3 regions of the Phormidesmis sp. 146-33 genome follow, and region 1 is predicted to be linked to each of the others. Evidence: predicted binding sites of a transcription regulator. Region 1 holds the regulator's gene; each other region holds the start of a gene.
What was found. The regulator NtcA, encoded in region 1, controls nitrogen genes in cyanobacteria. The targets are predictions, from matches to a motif close to TTTGTANNNNNNNNTACAAA.

Region 1 (6,027 bases):
GTGTGGCCCCGCGAAATTTGACCTGGCTGGGGTCGATCGTATAGCCCGATGCCATCTCAACGACAATCCGCGTCGTGCCGCGATCGAACTGACCCACCCGCACCGACTTGATCGCCCCACTGTAAGATTCTGTGACGGCGGGGCGACCCAGTATGACCCCTGGTAAATCAATCACCAATCGAGTCGGATTTGCAATCAGTTGGGCCCTGGGCTGCACCCCATTATCAGTTGTAAACTCTAAGCGATTTTGACTCGAATCAAACCGCCAAAACTGTAACCTTGCGGCCTCAGCAGCCGAAGGAAATAGAAATAGAACAAAAGGCAAAAGGTAGAAAAAAAAGTAGAAATTTAGCCTTCCTTTTTTTAGGTTCCTATTTTCTATTTCCTGTTCAAATACGTTGCGTTTCAAAGTCATCGCTCCTTGTTTGCCGCGCATCGCGATCGGGTTAGAAAATCACCACAGTTCCTATGATTAAGCACATTTTCAAGCAGACAAGAAAGGGCCGGGTCAGAAAAAACCTTAACCCCGCCGTTAAATTGAATCACCATCAGACGCAGACTATTAAACATTAGACACTGGACTTTAGACCAACCGCTTGAGGTTTTGGATCATTTCGCAAAGAAGTTCGATAGTAAACATCCAATCAGATCTAAAGCCCAATCTTTTTGACTTCTATTTTGCCGTCGTTGCCTATTTAGTCTTCTCCGATCGTCCCCTCTTTTCTGGAAAATTCTGCTTTATTCAGTAGAATCTTTTGCACCCTTGAATTTGGCAGACGCAGATCTCAGTTCTCAAGTTTCGGAAAGTATTTATAGAATTTTGAGCAGAGTAATCCTTCAGCATGAAATTTTTAAACGCCTGCCAGTTAGTATGACCGCCCATCTATCTCGTTTGTGAACTTAGATTTAGGCTACAGCATTCTAATATAGTTGCCTTCTTTGGAATATATTTTTTCGGCGATCGCCTGTCCGTATCTTTACGCAAGCGATCGCCGACTAGTTTCACATATCAGGACTGTGGACGATCACCCACCGCGTCTTCGATCAGCCCTTCAACCGCCGAAACTTCGCCCGTCAAACCTTCTGAAGACGCTTCTTTAGAAAACACGACGCGCAGCAGGGGAGGTGCAATAAATGTGGTGAAAATCACCATGACCACGATCGCCGCCTGCAATGACTCCGACAACACGCCGCTAGTCGCCCCAATCGCCGCAAACACTAGCCCCACTTCGCCTCGCGGAATCATCCCCACGCCGATCGCCAGTTTGTTTAAGTCTGGCTGACCCCACAGCGTAAAGCCCGTCACGACCTTGCCTGCGATCGCCACGATGATGAGAAAGGTCGCCATGATCAAGCCTTCCCGATTGCTGGCGACAAACGGATTCAAGACGCTCACATCCGTGCGGGCACCGACGACAACAAAGAAGATTGGCACCAACATATCGGCGATCGGCTCGATCTGTTCTCTCAGTTCTTTACGCTTCTCGGTGTCCGCTAAAATCAGCCCCGCCGCAAACGCGCCCAAAATCGCCTCAAGCTGAATCACGACTGCAATGTAAGACAGCAAAAACGCAAAAACCAGGGAGACAATTAACAACTGTCCACGAGTTCTCAATTCGTTGACCAGCGAGATCAAAAACGGATTGAGCAACAGTCCCAGCCAGAGACTCCCGACCAAAAAAACTGCTGCACTGATAATCAGATAGACAATGTTGCCTACCTGCACTTCGCCTGTTTTAGCTAATCCTGCAACCACCGCCAGCACAATAATCCCTAGCACATCGTCTAAGACAGCCGCCCCAACAATGATTTGACCTTCTTTAGAACTGAGCCGCTGAAGCTCGGACAAGACTCTCGCTGTAATGCCAATGCTGGTCGCCGTCAGAGCCGCCCCCGCAAAAATCGCTGGAACTGCTGGAACCGCAAAAATCGTCATCAATCCCGCTGTCCCCATCGCAAACGGCAGCGCCACCCCAACGCAGGCCACGATCGCCGCCTGTGGGCCAACTCTCAGCAATTCTTTGAGATCTGACTCTAGCCCAATCTCAAACAGCAAAATCACAACGCCAATCTCTGCCAACACCGAAATTACTTCACTCTGGGCAGCAAAGGTAGCATTTAACTCAGCAGGACTGACGTGAGCCGACATCTGAAGCATTTGCATGATCAGAGATCCACTCGCGTTGCTTCCTCCGGTTGAAAACACTAAAAGATGGAGGGCAGAAACCCCGATCGCGACTCCTCCGACCAACTCTCCCAACACCGGAGGCAGATCAATGCGGGCGCAAATTTCTCCCCCAAGTTTGCTGGCTAGATAGACAGCGACCAAACTCAACAGCACGCCTGCCAGCACGAGAGAAGGATTTTCAGTCTCGGCGGCAGTCGCCAAAATCGGAGGGATGACAAAAACAGAATCGTAAATAGAAGCCGTTATCCAGGCGAAGGGATCGATCATGGTTCACTCAAAATCGTCCCTTCCAATGGTACAAGCTTCTTTACATTGTGGAGTGTGGAGTCAGGAGTGTGGAGTCAGGAGTGTGGAGTCAGGAGTGTGGACTGAGGAGTGAGGACTGAGGACTGAGGAGTGAGTGAGACAAGTCAAAACCCATTCAGAACTCATTCAAAAGTCCTTACTGCTCTAGACAAAGACTCGGTGTTGGAGAGAGGGCATTTGGCGGCGGACTTGTTCGAGACGGGCGGGTTCGATCGCCGCGATCGCCACTCCTGGTGTGTCGCCTGCATCTGCCAAAATCACGCCCCAGGGGTCAACAATCATGGCGTGACCGTGGGATTGACGCAGCGTATTGTGTCGTCCGGTTTGAGCGGGGGCAATCACATAACAGGTATTCTCGATCGCTCTCGCCTGTAGCAAAACCTGCCAATGATCTTTGCCCGTGTGTGCCGTAAACGCTGCGGGGACAAACAACACCTCTGCTCCCATCTGTGATAGTTGACGATATATTTCTGGAAATCGCACGTCATAGCAGACTGACAGCCCCAGGTTGCCTAGCTCTTTGGTCGGGTAGACGGGCGGCATTTTCAAGCCAGCAACGACCATCGACGATTCGCGGTACGTGTTGCCGTCGGGCAAATTGACATCAAAAAGATGTACTTTTTCATAGCGAGCAATTTCCTGACCATTGGGGGCGACCAGCAGGGCGGTGTTGTAGACTTTACCGTTGCCAACCGGGACAGGGTAACCGCCGCCCAAAATCGTGACTTGAAAACGCTGCGCCATTGTTTTGAGAAACTTTTCGCTCTCTTGAGCAATTTCCTCAGACTGGGCTAGTTTTGCCTGCTCGTCTCCCAAAAAAGAAAAGTTTTCTGGCAACCCAACCAGTTCCGCTCCTCGACGCACCGCGAGATCGATTAGTTCTTCTGCCTGCGCCAGATTCTTGTGTAAATCGGGCAGACTATTCATTTGAATTGCAGCAGCCAGGTAAGACTTCATGGGTTTAGCTCAAAATAGCGGGTAGGTAGAAAAAGCATTTTAAATCTTGAGCCGTCCCCTAATTGCAATAAAATTTTGCAGATGTCATCTAACAAAAGCATCAGGCGATCGAGACTCTCGACCTACTCATACTTTAAAGCCACAGAAAACCCATTGATCCCTGCTTTTTGTTTTGAGTTAAGCGTCTCCTTTGACCAACGTCCGGATTAGTTGCCAACCTGTCCAGCCGATCGCTGAAACCAACACTACCAGCATCACCAGAGACAGCGCTGAAAAAGGAGCAATCAGCATCATCAGCAGCAGCCCCAAGAGTAAAATCATCACGATCGAATTGTTCACAACGAGCGTCTCCCAATTTAGAATCAGGTTCAGTTTAATCAAGAGAGCTAACTCAATGCCTCTAGCGATAGCAGCATTTCTGTCGCGTAATTGTTGTGAACATATGAAGAAACTTTTTGATTTATAGTCTTTTGCAAATCTTCTGAAATCACTGAATCTTCTCAAGGCGTTTGGGCTAGTGAGAATCGCAAAATCAGAAAGCGATTGCCTTCTTTTTGACCAGATTGAACCATAAAAGTTTGCGCTATGATAGCGAAGCTATTCCCTTGGATAGAACCCTTTGATGGTAGGAATCTTTAGCCATCTAGCGCAGCCTCACACAAGGGAATCAACGCTCAATCATCCATCCCTTTTGGAACGCAACCCCGGTGAGAACCCTATGGAAGAGTGGCAAAAAGATTTTTCTGAACTGTTAGAAACGATCGCGGATCACATCGAAGGCTTCTTTGTTGAAGTGTCGAGAGAAGTGACAGAAGTGGTCAACGTGTTTGTAGAGCTTTCTGACGAGCTTTCGGCACAGGCACAAAATACCTTTACAGATGAGATTGACCAATACATTAATGAGCTAGTCAACCCCGTTTTAGAAGCCTATTTTGGGTTTGAAGGCATGGTCGGAGAAGCTGCCCAACCGATGATGCAAACTGTAGAACCGCTGCTCAACCAACACCCCATCTGTGTCGGCTGTCGTCACTATCATGGGCAAGCCTACAACGGCAACGTGCTAGTCTGCGGAATGCACCCCTACGGCGTGGGAGAAGGACTAGACATCTGCCCTGATAAAGAATTGACCCGCTGGAAGTCACCCTACCTCAATTCAGAAGGTCAATTTCTATTTAGAGAAGACGATTGGTAATAGGCGAGGTGTGAAGCCTGAAATTTGTACGCCTTCAGGCTTCGCCGACTGGCTAGCGATCAGGTAAACTGCTGACTCAAGGTGACTGGATTGTGGACAGTGATCTTCTTTTTGTGAATAGAGATCATTTTGTCCTGTCGCAAGTCTCCCAGCAGACGAGTCACGGTCACCCGCGTTGAGCCGATCGCTTCTGCAATGGCTTGATGAGACAGCTTGAGGTCGATCGTGATCCCTTCTTGACTGGGCAGGCCAAAATCGCGACAGAGAATCAGCAAGAAACTCACCAGACGCGACCCCATATCTCGATGCGCCAACGTTTCGATCATCATTTCGGTTTGTAGAATTCGAGACGACAGCCCTCGCAGCATTAGCAGACAGAGTTCGGGGTTGTCTTTGAGTGCTTTTTCAACCTGCTCAATTTGAACAGACAGCAACTCAACCGATGTGAACGCAACCGCATGATAAAAGCGATCGGCGCGTTGCCCGGTGATCAGTGACAGTACCCCAAACACGCTGTTTTCTCGCAGTAAGGCAACCGTAATCTCCTCACCCGCCTCATAAACTCTCGAAAGCTTGACGGCACCTTTGACTAAAAAATAAACTCGTTCTGCGGGGTCGCCTGGAAAGAAGATCGTTTTGCCTCGCTCAAACGTCTCAACGACAGGTGGAAAGGCACCGCCCCCAATCTGGCGAAATAATGCTGCAAGTGGTCGCTCTTTGGTCACTACCATGTTCCTTGTCGAACTCGTGCTCTTAAACTCTCTTGATTGACCTGGCAACGGTTTTTACTTGGCTGTCAGATGATCTGTAAGAGATTGATGACTTTAGAACACTTAAACTTACTCTTCAAGCAGTTTTTGTGCTCGATACTACACTATTCTGCCAGGTAGTTGAATTTTTGCAGGGATTGAGCTAAGTCTCTAACAATTGCTTAAGGTTTGAGCTTAAATTCGTCGTTCATCTGAAGATTTTTAAGATCTGTTACCCATCTTAATCAGGCTGGAAGTCAATAGATTAATCAATAGATCGATTCAAAGATCAATTCAGTAATAAGCTTGTCAAAAAGTACGTTGTGAGTTGAAGATTTCAGAACGATGACCGTGTTGAAGAGCGGTATTACCCAGCGTCAAGGAGCTTAATTTACCGAAAGCTCTAGAGACTTTTAGGGTGCTGCCTTTTAGTCGAAGACATTCAACTCTTGCATTGAGAATTCATCAATCTGGGATTAAAAAATTTTTAATTAAAAAGCGGGTAACGCGATTCGAACGCGCGACATTCACCTTGGCAAGGTGACGCTCTACCACTGAGCTATACCCGCAAAATTCGGACAAGTTCTACTATTGCAGATACTCATAGAGATGTCAAGCCTGAAAAACCAAAAAGC
Region 2 (6,027 bases), on a different contig from region 1:
CCTTTTCGTCCCTTAGAGAGAGGTGACTGACCTAACAGATTCAAGACAATAATAGTGAACAAATTAAGCTGAGTTGGTTAGAGAAATCCTATGAAATTCATTCGCATTCTTTTGGCTATTTTGGTTCCTCCGATCGGTGTTTTTCTGACAGCAGGGGTTAGCTCCGCTCTGTTTATCAATATTCTGCTGACGCTGTTGGGTTGGGTGCCGGGTGTGATTCATGCGCTGTGGTTCCTGCAAAAGGCTGACGAAAGACAGAACGCAGCCTACTAAGAAAAGCGACCACAAAAAAACATCCCGATCGATGACTGGTTGGGATGTTTTTTAATGAGAAAAATCAAGTTGAACGTACTAAAAACTGACTAATCAATTAGTTGTTTCCAGCTTTCATATTTCGTGCCATGTCTAGATAAGAATTCATGTTCGCACCGGGACGACGACGGCCTCCATTGCTAGTAGGAACGAGATACTTTGTAGCAAACTCGGCTGACTGTGGCTCTTTGGGGGCGACTGCGACAGGGGCAGTTTGGACGGCTGTAGCGGTCGCTGATGTGCCGTTATTTGATGCCTTTGTAGAAGCTTTCTTTTTAGAAGCCTCTTCAGCAGGTTTGGTGGGAGTCGGGGCGGCTTCGGGCTTTTCGGCTACAGCAACAGAGGCAGCAGCTTTTTGAGTTTCAGAAGCCTTTGGTGACTCAGAGTTTTTTTGAGTGTCGGGCAGGCGGGTGATCGGGGCGGAGGCCGCTTCGTCTAGCTCCAAAAAGTACCCGGCGCTCTTGCGAGTTTTGGGAGCATTATCCGAAGCAAGGGCAGGTTTTTTGCTGCCAAGCAGTCCGCCGATAAAAGAAAGAATTCCGCCGAAAATGCTTTTGATGAGGTTGATTAGACCGCTCATGTGATACTGCTCCTAGGATGTTGCTGAGGCTGAGATTATAGGAATCTGGACTGATGAAAAACTGGGTGGCAAACAAGTTGGTCAAGTTTGACGATCGTCTAGCCTTGCTGATCATATAGCGTGTCGATCGAGCTTTCTCCCACTTTTGATAAATTCTGCTGAACAGTTAAACAGGGTCAAAATCGGCGCAGTCTTGTCTAAAAATTAGCGAAACGATCGTCCTTTGACTGATCCATTTTTCTGAAGCACACCCAAGCCAAAACTCAGAACATAAGCATCCCTATAGTCTGATTATCAGATGCAGTGATGAACACTTGCAACCCCAAACCATAACTTTCTGTAGAGTACGATACGAAGTAGTCACTCTCCCTTCAAGTCAAAAACCCCTAAAAAGGACTTTTGCTCACGCAAAGAAGTCTCAGCTTAAGGGTTTTCGCAAAATCAAACGACTCAGATACAAACCATCCCAGAATAAAGGACAGAACCACCTCTATTCATCCCTCATCCTTCATCCCTCATCCCTCTTCACAAAGCGCCCTCCTCCCTAGTACGATCGCGCCCTCGAATCGTTAGAAAACAGTCCCAGTAACGGCCCCAAAATTGCCCCAAACACAAATCCGCCTGCGTGGGCCCAGTAGGCGACTCCACCGCTTTCCATACCAATATTTGTTTTTGCTTGCAGGCTGGCGATCCCATACAATGCTTGTTGAAAGAACCAGATGCCTAAATAAGCGACCGCTGGAATCCGAAAAGTCCAAAAGAAGAAGCCTAGCGGAATCAGTGTGAGAATCGAGGCTTTGGGAAAGCGCAGAATGTAGGCACCCATTACGCCAGCGATCGCCCCACTGGCTCCTAATGACGGCACGGCCGACCCTGATGAAAAAAACCACTGTGACAGCGCTGCCAAAACGCCACAGCCAAGGTAAAAGATTAAATATTTGACATGCCCTAACTGATCTTCGACGTTGTTGCCAAAAATCCAAAGAAACAGCATATTGCCGATGATGTGCAAAAAGCCGCCGTGCAAAAACTGTGATGTGATTAGCGTCACCCATTCTGGAAACCCACTCGCGTCGATGGGTGCCCCCGAAAAGTTCGCCGTCAATTGCCGAGGAACAACCGCCCAGGTGTAGAAGAAAGATTCTAACTGCTGAGGAGTCAGGCTCAATTCGTATAGAAAGACAAGTATGTTTGCTGCAATCAAACCATAAGTGACATATGGCGTGATCCGCGTTGGATTGTCATCGCTAAGAGGAAACACTGGACTTTTTCCCTAACTATCATTTGGCTGAAAGATAACGTATTTCGATCGAGCTTGTCTGTTCCCCTCTAGACAGATTCTACGGATTTTGATCCTGCGTGTGAAGCGAAGTCGATCGCTCATAAATTTACGAAGAACCACGCATAATCTCTGAGATGAAAGTAGCAAAACCTGTCTATATCTGAGAGGTAAACTTGATGGATCAGTCAGTCAATTATGGTGAGTTTTGCAAAAGTCGCATTGCCGATATTAGCTTTAGGATTGATGTTTACAACGCCTCAAATTGCATCTGCCAAATTTCTGGCAAACAATGGGAGTGGGGGTTACTACGATCGCCAAACAGGGAGATCCCACAGCTATGAATTTGAACTCTGGGCGAATGACAACAATACTCAATACACGCTGAAGGTGTGGCGATCGCCCGACTATCCTAACGGCACTCCATTCAAAACCCATCGTCGGCTTACCTCTGTTGCTGAAGCACTAAAACTTTTCGACACTAACTACACAGACAAACTGTGCGATCGCTGGAGGAGAGAGGGAATGTGCGTCAAGTTGAGACAGTAAAGTTTAAAGTATTCCAACGCTCAAATAAATGAGACCCCCAATTTCTTATAGAAGTCAGGGGTCTTTTAGCTAAAGCGCACAATCTAAAAAAAGATGCGTCTTTCTAAAACAATTTGCTCAATGAATTCAACAGCTTATATTTAACAACTTACATTTTGCCGTTTTGCATGACTTGTTGTAGATGATGCCGAATTTCTTGAGCCTTTTGCATGTCTTCTTCCTTCAATTTTTGAAAGAGTTCAACACAGGGCTGAGAATTCATGCTTTGAGCATCTTGAATGTAGGTGTCGTAAGCCTTCACCGCTTCAGCTTTATTTTGAAGAACCGTGAGCAAATCGTATTCGAGGTTGCTGAGAGCACGAGCGCTATCGGTAGTCGTTGTCATAGTCAAATCTCCCAAATCGGTATTCCCTAAGGATGGTTTGAGAGGCGCGATCGTTCATCTATCAAAAGTGGAAGACCAAATGTGGAAGACGCGCTTTTGTTGACCTACAAAACAACCACTCAACGTCCTATTTTCCCTTCACCAAAATAGAATCTCCTTCAACCTTGGCCTCATACATTGCCAATCCCTTGACAGCCGGCCCCTGTAATACTTTGCCATCCGCCGCAAATTGAGACGCATGACAGGGACAAGCAAACGACTTACGCTCTGTCTTCCAGGTCACCAAACAGCCCTGATGAGGACAGGTCGGATTGACGGCGACAACTGCCTTGGGGTCAGATGGATTGCGAACGACTAGCAACGGGCCCGCCGCAAATTGCTCATTCAAAATCTGCCCAGACTTATCCAGATCGGTCGCCGCCCCCACCTTCACAAAGCCATCCGCCCCCGGACTCGCCGTAGGTTTTGCTTCGGTTTGAGAATTAGACGAACAGGCCACGATCGCCACAGGCAAGCTACTCGCCACCCAGCCCAAACTCACCCAAGATAAAAAAGTTCGACGATCCATGATGTGTTCTCCAGAAAGCGATAAAGTTTTCGATCGGGTTCAAGTCTAGCTGCTGTTCCCTAAATCCCTTCTGCTTGTAGACAAACCGGACAGTTTACTTGATGTGCCGGGAGCAGAACTAGAACGAGTGCACAATAACTCAAAGCGATCGACAGCGCCATCGCTAGTCTACGGGGGAAATGCATCCAAAAAAATAAAAATGCATCTTCCGCATCACAGTTATGCAGAAAATTCATACATGGAAATATTTTGTAACTACGTATACGAATTTCCTCTGTAATCTCGCCTAACTTAACCTTCAAGAGCAATCGCAACCCCGATTCTCGCACCCCACATCCAACCTTCCGCAGGTTCTTCTATTCAGGTGCGTCGATCGTCTGCCCGTGTTTCGGTTGGGACACTTTTTATTTCTAGGCACCCTCCATGACAGACACTATTTCATCAGCCGCGACCCTCAATAAGTTCGAGAAGTTAAAAGCCGAGAAAGATGGTCTTGCAGTCAAGGCCGACCTGGCACAATTTGCTCAAGTAGGCTGGGAAGCGATCGACGAAACCGATCGTGACCACCGACTCAAATGGCTAGGGGTGTTTTTTCGCCCGGTGACTCCCGGCAAGTTCATGATGAGAATGCGGTTTCCAACTGGAATTCTCACCAGTGGACAGATGCGGACGCTGGCTGAAATCGTACAGCGCTATGGCGAAGATGGCAATGGAGACATTACAACCCGCCAAAACATTCAGCTTAGAGGGGTGCGGATCGAAGATTTGCCCGATATTTTCAACAAGTTTGAACAGTCAGGGCTGACCAGCGTGCAATCCGGGATGGATAATGTCCGCAATATTACCGGATCGCCTGTCGCTGGCATTGATGCTGATGAATTGATTGATACTCGTGAATTGGCGATACAAGTCCAGGACATGATCACAAGCAACGGTGTTGGCAATCCTGCGTTTACGAATCTGCCGCGTAAATTCAACATTGCGATCGCCGGGTGTCGCGATAATTCTGTCCATGCGGAGATCAACGACATTGCCTTTGTGCCTGCCTATCAGGGTGATGAGCTTGGTTTCAACGTGTTGGTAGGAGGATTCTTCTCTGCCAAGCGGTGTGAGGCAGCGATTTCGATGAATGTCTGGGTGCCGCCGAGTGATGTGGTGGCTTTGTGTGAAGCGATTTTGATTGTCTACCGCAATCACGGTCTGCGCGCCAATCGTCAAAAATCCCGCTTGATGTGGCTGATTGACGAGTGGGGGATTGAGAAGTTTCGATCGCAAGTTGAGACTCAAATCGGCCACACATTGCAACCCGCCGCCGCCAAAGACGAGATTCTCTGGGACAAGCGCGATCACATTGGAGTCTACGCCCAAAAGCAACCCGGACTCAACTATGTCGGCTTACACGTTCCTGTGGGTCGGTTGTTTGCTCCAGACATGTTTGACATTGCTCGTCTAGCTGAAGTCTATGGCAGTGGAGAGATTCGCCTTACCGTTGAGCAAAACATCATCATTCCCAATGTGCCCGATTCGCGACTGACGGCACTGTTAGAGGAAGCGATCGTTCAGCGATTTTCGACTCAGCCAGAAAACCTTTCTCGTGCGTTGGTGTCTTGCACTGGCTCCCAGTTTTGCAACTTTGCCCTGATCGAAACCAAAAATCGAGCCGTGGCAATGATCAAAGAACTGGAAGCCGAAATCGAGTGCCCGCACCCGGTGAGAATCCATTGGACAGGTTGCCCCAACTCCTGTGGTCAGCCCCAGGTTGCTGATATCGGTCTGATGGGCACCAAAGTCCGCAAAGACGGGCGCACCGTCGAAGGAGTCGATCTCTATATGGGTGGCAAAGTCGGCAAAGATGCTCACCTGGGCACCTGTGTTCGTAAAGGCATTCCCTGTGAAGATCTCAAGCCCATTCTGCAAGAGATTCTCACGCAGCAGTTTGGCGCAAAAACAAGGGAGAGATGAGGGATGAGGGATGAGGGAGCGGTAAAGGATTCAGCATTTTAGAATTCGGAACTCAGAACTCAGAACTCAGAACTCAGAACTCAGAACTCAGAACTCAGAACTCGGAACTCGGAACTCGGAACTCAGAACTTAGAACTCAAACCTGAAGATTCCTTTCATCCCTCATCCCTCATCCCTCATCCCTCCTTTCCTTTCCCAGCAAACTTAATTTTGGAAGACGATTCATGAGTGACCTCTCAAGACGGAAATTTATCATCACCGCAGGTGCAGCCGCAGCCGGAACGATTCTTGTCAATGGCTGTAGTTCTCCGAATAAGACCAAGACGACCGCGAGTTCTGCCAGTTCACCCAGTGCGATTCCTGCTGTCAATTCGGGGAGTGTCGAAACGCCA
Region 3 (6,027 bases), on a different contig from region 1:
CAACCCCATCCACGGGACATCCTTACCTCGTTGCAGCAACAAGAACCGTACAGGAAAGGGACTAGCCGCCGTCATCTCACCTGGTCTGCCATGTTCTAGGGGTAAAGCAATTTGTTCGCCCCTCAAAGGCATTTTCACCTTCGCCATCACTCTCTCTTTCGCAGCAGTCGCACAAAGTTTTGATAGCCGTCCATCCACATCTGAAGGAGCTTCACCAACACCCAGACTTGCTCTCGACTTGAGGAGGATGAATGATAGACTCCGGCGGGGGGAGTTTCCAGCAAACCCTCTAGCAGACTGAGTTGCAGGGCATTTGAGAATTTACCTACCGCAGAAAAATTGGTTGAGGGGTCGCGGCGGGGGGTTTGTGGGAGTTCAGGACTTTCTAACTGTTGAAGGAGATCAGAAAAGTTTGGACTCGAACCAGTTTCAGCCCTTACACTCTTCATATTTCCCTTCAAGGTGTAAAATCCCTTGCTGTCAAAAGGTTTTGACGATTCGGCTACTTTTACAGAAACCCCTTCAAAGATCGCTGGGATCACCTCTAGTTCAGATGTTTTACACGATCCCAAACGATCTCTCCGAGTTACCCGCAAGGGGTCGCTCTGGTAATGGGTTGGATGCCACAGATCGAGGTGACGGTACAGCGTTTTGGAACTGATACCTTGTTGCACGATCGCCCTCATTCGAGCCGTCGCCGTCAAGGGAAGCTGGCCTTCTTGCTCCAACTGCTTCACCGTCTCCCTGATGCGTCTCTGTGCGTCTTCTGAGCGGACTGTATTGAAGGGAACGACGTTATTTTCTGGAGCCTCACCATGAATCGATCCTGATCGACTGGGAGGATCGCCCAATTTCCAGTAGTAGCCTTCCGTCGATCGCGCCCACACCTTCGATCGCATCCCGATCTCATGTTGATGTCGGCACCACTGCTCATATCCAGGAGAACCGATCGCTGTCTCTTGAACAAAGTCACTCAGGGCATCCCCTTTTAATCCCTCAAAAACCACCCCGTAACAAGCGATCGTCTTCAATAAATGATTCGTCTGTCCGTGTCCCGTCCAGCCTTCCTGTATCTCGGTTTGCAGGTCATTGCGCCAGTCTTCGACGATCGTGGCTCTGCGGTGTCGTCTGACTTTATTACTCGATCTCGCAATGGCGATCGCGCCCTGCAACTCTTCGATCGACTGTCCGACGGCTGCCATATCCCAACTCTGAAAGAAGCGCTCTAATCCGCCGTTGATCGGGCTGCCATCGTCATCCAATAGACAGGAGCCAGAATTAGGCTGGAGAGGTAAGCGATGGGCGTTGTACTCGGTGTAGGTGCCCGGAAGAGCGAAGGCCTTACAGTTGGGAAAGATTTCAAGCTGTCCGGCTTTTACTTCTAACCCCTGCGCTTCGAGACACTGCCTGATGGCGCTGGCTATCCCAAAAGTGGGCATGGGGATGGGTAGCGGGATGTAAAGGTGTAAGCCTTCTGAGAAACTGGAGCGGATTAAAATACTGCGATACAGCCCGATCGTTTCCAGCGCGGCTCGAATCAGTTTCAGGGCGGTTGGGTCGTTGGCTGGATGATAGGGACTCTGGCGATCGATGTCCAGCATCCCGTAGCAGGTCAGAGAGTCAAACCGCACTCCCACCAGTTGGTTCGCATCCTGCCACTGCCTCCAAAGGACGCGAGGACGCATTGGGTACTTGGTGATGGTTTGCCAGTTGGGATCAGGTTCGTTCTGTCCTACAATGGGCTGCCAGAGATAGGGGAACAACTGACAAAACTTTTTGCCCAACGGATCAAGAGGAAGCGGGGCATGGTGCTGGTCTTCAGTAGAAAGGGCAACCATTGGGCTACATCTCCTCTTGTCCAGATTGAGAACTGCTTTCTTTTCTGAGATAAACAATTGAGACTTGAAATTTTGTCACTTTGGGGCTATTCACATGAAAGAGTGATGGACTAGAATGAACTTAAGATTCGTGGGAAGCGTACTCAATATACGTTCGATTAAATCTTATACGCTCTGGGTTAAATATGCACGATATTTTTGATAAAACTCTGAGGATTCACGGAATTACAGGTAAGCGTTTATCTGAAGTAACGGGCTTTAGTCAGACCCACATCAGCGAATTTCGCAAAGGCAAAACCAACCCGTCCTGTAACACCTTGCAATCCCTACTGGATGGGATGGATGAACTCTCACCAGGCGCTAAAAGAGATTTCTGCCTACAACTTGCGGGAACAACTCCGTCCTTCGTAGAAACAGCACCCCCTTCACAAAAGCCGTCGATCGAGGGAATGAGCAGCCTGGAACTTGCACAGCTTCTTCTCGTAGTCGCTGACAAACTTCAGCAAGGACAGCCTGCTAAACAACTAATTTCGGCATAACTCAATTCACATCCAATAACCCTTTCAAGGTCTGATGGCTGCGAGCTGATATTTTTTTGCTGTCTGAATTTATTCAAGTATCAATAAACACATCTCATTCGCCGTAACAATCCCGATTGACGTGATCTCAAACAAGTGAGTCAATGTTGTTTGGATTACATTTATCAGGGCAATTCTACGGTTGTATGAAAGAAGAAAATATGTTCAGAGAAATGGACGGTCATCAATCTCTCCCGCTGCGAGAGGCTATGTCCTCACTGAACAAGCTAACGAATAGTGATAGGACAGAAGTTCTGAAATATCTAATCTGCCAGCCAATGGATCGCTTGATACTGAGCGAGATCCTCACCGCAGTTGCTCACTACCTGATAAGCAGCAGGTTGGGCTTTACGGAGGATGCCAACTTAGTCCCGATTGCCGAACTGATCAAGAAACGGAGATAGTGATAGACCAGGGAACAGCCTTTTTATGACATCACAGTGATGTTTCTTCGATGTCACAATAACCTCAGCCATGTAGAACTAGAGCGATCGTTACGGACTCTGCCTTGAAGTAGTGAAGGTGGAACAAGTATCATTTACATGATCAACTCAATTCAAAATACTCGCGCTGATTAGCGGTCTCGCCATGCAGACCATAATTCAGTCACAGTCTGAGTTTCCTGTATTCCGCAATACAATCACTGATTATCTCTCATGGTTGAGTAATCCCATACTGAATGTGTGAGGATAAGCTCAGATGACGGAACAGGAGCAGGGACATCAGCACGACCATGACCATCACACTCATAGTCAGCCTTCGACCGACCAGGAGCCGATTGAGCTAGAGGATGAGTTGGACGATCGCCCTCCTGCTCAATTTCTCTCAAAACAGTCTCGTCGTGCTTTCTTCGCTTCAATGGGAGCCGCAACCGCACTGGGATTGAGTCAGGGATTCAAGCGCGATCCGGCGGAAGCTAAAGACGAGATGTTAGCGGCGGCTAATACTATTCGAGATGCTAAAAATCTGCATATCCTTAAAGCCACGCCTAAAAACTGCTTCTGGGGGTTCTTTGACAAGACGTTGCCCCCAGTTCTCACCGTGGACTCAGGAGACATTATCTACATCGAGGCATTAACTCACCACGCTGGAGATGCCCCTGATCTGTTGATGGATGATGGGGTAAAAGCAGTGTATGACCAGGTAACCGATCGTGGCCCAGGGGTTCACATTATGACAGGCCCGATTCAAGTCAAAGGAGCAGAACCCGGCGACACGCTGATGGTACGCATCCTTAAGACTCAACCGCGTCTACCCTATGGCAGCAACATCGCGGCTCACTGGGGCTATCTATACAATACCTTCAAGAAAGAGCGGATCACTATTTACAAGCTCGACTTTGAAGCAAATCTAGCTCGCCCTGAGTTTGCCTACGATTTCAAAGGCCGTCCGCTCTACGATAAACCTGGGTTGGTCACGCCTCCTGATCCGGCTGCTCGGCAAAAAGTCAAAGCCAAGGTTGCGATTCCGATGCGTCCCCACTTCGGGGTGATGGGTGTGGCTCCGGGCGAAAGTGGGCGAATTAACAGCATTCCACCTGGCCCGTTTGGAGGCAACATCGATAATTGGCGCATTGGGGCGGGGGCAACGATGTATTATCCCGTTTTCAACAAAGGCGCAAACTTCTTTGTAGGCGATTCTCACATGGCGCAAGGGGATGCAGAACTGTCGGGAACCGCGATCGAAGCTTCTCTAAACGGCTACTTCCAAATCTTCGTGTTGAAAGACTTTCAGATCACAAACCCCATTCTAGAAACCGATTCCCACTGGATCACACATGGTTTCAATGAGGACTTGAATAAAGCAATGAGACAGTCGGCTGATCAAATGCTTGATTTCCTGGTGAAGAAGCGAAAGATGAGTCCTGATGAGGCTTACAGCTTAATCTCGGTCGGAGTAGACTTCGGCGTAACTCAGGTAGTGGATATCCGTCAGGGATGCCATGCTGCTGTCCCAAAAAGCTTGTTCATGCCGAGTTGATTACCTTTATTCAATGTCTTCAAAGATTAGGAGTCATTTATTGAGAAAGTTGCTGGTTAAGGATTAGAGGCTCAATTTGAAGTTTGATTCCTCGCAAACCAATTACCTGAACAAAATCACCTGGCAAAAAGATCGATGGATATCTAGATTCTGCTGTCCAAAAACTGCCGCGAAACTCAATCTGCCAAAGTTTTTGAGGGTAAATAACCTGCGTGATAATCCCCTCTCCAACATAAGTTTCTTCAAAACGCTGCGGTCTTTTTAGGTCGATCATACCGCTTGTCCTCATTACGTCCTACACAATAAAGTGATGGAAATCGAATAACGTCACGCATTGTTCTTCCTCTATACCTGAGTCCAGAGACGTGACCAAATCGTTAGAAAATCACTAAATATTAACGGTTTACGAGAGGGACTTAGTAATGTTTAGATTGACAACTCATCTACTTCAGCAGTTAGCCAAACTAGCTCAGAATAAAGATGAAAAGATCGCTCTAGTCGCTATCTGCTGCATGTTCTCAGCTTTTTCGCTCATAGGAGCAATGAGCTTTTCTTCTGCAATGTACTTGAGCTACCTCAATCACTCCACATCTCAACAGTGCAGTCTCACGGCTGAAACCAACTCTAATCAACAACTTAACCATTTGCATTAAAAGAGCAGCAATAACCTACTTTTCTCTCTACTCTTTGCCAATTCTCGCAACAAAAAAGACCGTCTTAAAAGAAGTTTTAATCCATTTGATTAGGTAGTGGATTAGGCTTTTCTTTGAAGACGATCTTTGTTGTTGTACGCATACGAATGCACTCAAACCTAAGTAATACTATCCGTGCCTATAGTAAGCGCGTGAAAGGCTTTTAACATTCATGGAATGAGGGGTAGCATCCTCTACAGAAACCTCAACATAGCGTTCACTAAGTTTGGACTGTTGATTACGGTATAAGCTGAGATGTTCTTCATCTAGCTCTCCAAGTTCCTCGGCTACTAGACATTCGACTTCTTGAATCAGAAAACTAAGTTCAGGCTGTTTGGTTGCAAGTTCAAGAATTTGATCCAAACGTCTCTCTTGCAAACCGTTCAAGCAGGGGAGTGAGTGAAGCCTAATATACTCCTTGATGAGTCCCCTCCATTTTTCTAGTTCTTCGGGTGTGAACACAGCACTTCTCCTTCTGTAATGTAATGGTCAGAACAATCTGCATAGAAGCTAGGGCGTGTTAAACAGCAACCTCTCTTTAAGCAGCATATCTGGCTGAGGCAATGCTTACTCTATAGGGACTTGTGAGCCAAGAGATTTAGTACAGCAGTAAGATTCCTCAACTACTCCGAGGCAAGTTGCCACCTTAACCAGGAGAATGCTTGAGACGAGCGGGCATGAAAAAACTAATGGGTTGACTAAGTGAGCTAATGACGAAAGGTGCCACAGGACGGGTGGATGCTTGACGATCTCTACGGCTGTTGAGATTCCACTTCTGCCTCAGAAGCTTCACAGCACATGATACTCGCCGTTCTAAAAACAGAAAAAAAATATATGCAGGGAATTCTTCCACGATCATCTCCTTCAAAGTTTATGTCTCTCTACGTTCCGAAGCGATTTACGTTCCCGGTAGCGTTTGTCAATCTGAGAAAGGAACGT

Region 2: a site for NtcA is predicted at 3,922-3,941, ahead of ACJ2PR_RS01600 (ferredoxin--nitrite reductase). Genes of this name have one in related genera too.
Region 3: a site for NtcA is predicted at 3,038-3,057, ahead of ACJ2PR_RS19330 (acetamidase/formamidase family protein). Genes of this name have one in related genera too.

The regions. Positions count from the first base shown of each region.
Region 1 is NZ_JBJPHU010000032.1:41,285-47,311, forward strand. It holds gene ACJ2PR_RS14940 (N-acetylmuramoyl-L-alanine amidase) at 1-325, opposite strand, end outside; gene ACJ2PR_RS14945 (cation:proton antiporter) at 1,010-2,455, opposite strand; gene ACJ2PR_RS14950 (carbon-nitrogen hydrolase family protein) at 2,639-3,451, opposite strand; gene ACJ2PR_RS14955 (hypothetical protein) at 3,629-3,790, opposite strand; gene ACJ2PR_RS14960 (hypothetical protein) at 4,170-4,643, shown strand; gene ntcA (global nitrogen regulator NtcA) at 4,703-5,374, opposite strand; tRNA gene ACJ2PR_RS14970 (tRNA-Gly) at 5,890-5,961, opposite strand.
Region 2 is NZ_JBJPHU010000002.1:72,121-78,147, forward strand. It holds gene ACJ2PR_RS01570 (YqaE/Pmp3 family membrane protein) at 91-273, shown strand; gene ACJ2PR_RS01575 (hypothetical protein) at 371-892, opposite strand; gene ACJ2PR_RS01580 (rhomboid family intramembrane serine protease) at 1,437-2,153, opposite strand; gene ACJ2PR_RS01585 (hypothetical protein) at 2,370-2,720, shown strand; gene ACJ2PR_RS01590 (hypothetical protein) at 2,869-3,105, opposite strand; gene ACJ2PR_RS01595 (QcrA and Rieske domain-containing protein) at 3,233-3,673, opposite strand; gene ACJ2PR_RS01600 (ferredoxin--nitrite reductase) at 4,097-5,635, shown strand; gene ACJ2PR_RS01605 (CmpA/NrtA family ABC transporter substrate-binding protein) at 5,860-6,027, shown strand, end outside.
Region 3 is NZ_JBJPHU010000049.1:9,971-15,997, forward strand. It holds gene ACJ2PR_RS19315 (hypothetical protein) at 1-147, opposite strand, end outside; gene ACJ2PR_RS19320 (hypothetical protein) at 147-1,838, opposite strand; gene ACJ2PR_RS19325 (helix-turn-helix domain-containing protein) at 2,024-2,377, shown strand; gene ACJ2PR_RS19330 (acetamidase/formamidase family protein) at 3,116-4,396, shown strand; gene ACJ2PR_RS19335 (NfeD family protein) at 4,434-4,670, opposite strand; gene ACJ2PR_RS19340 (hypothetical protein) at 4,819-5,049, shown strand; gene ACJ2PR_RS19345 (hypothetical protein) at 5,218-5,550, opposite strand.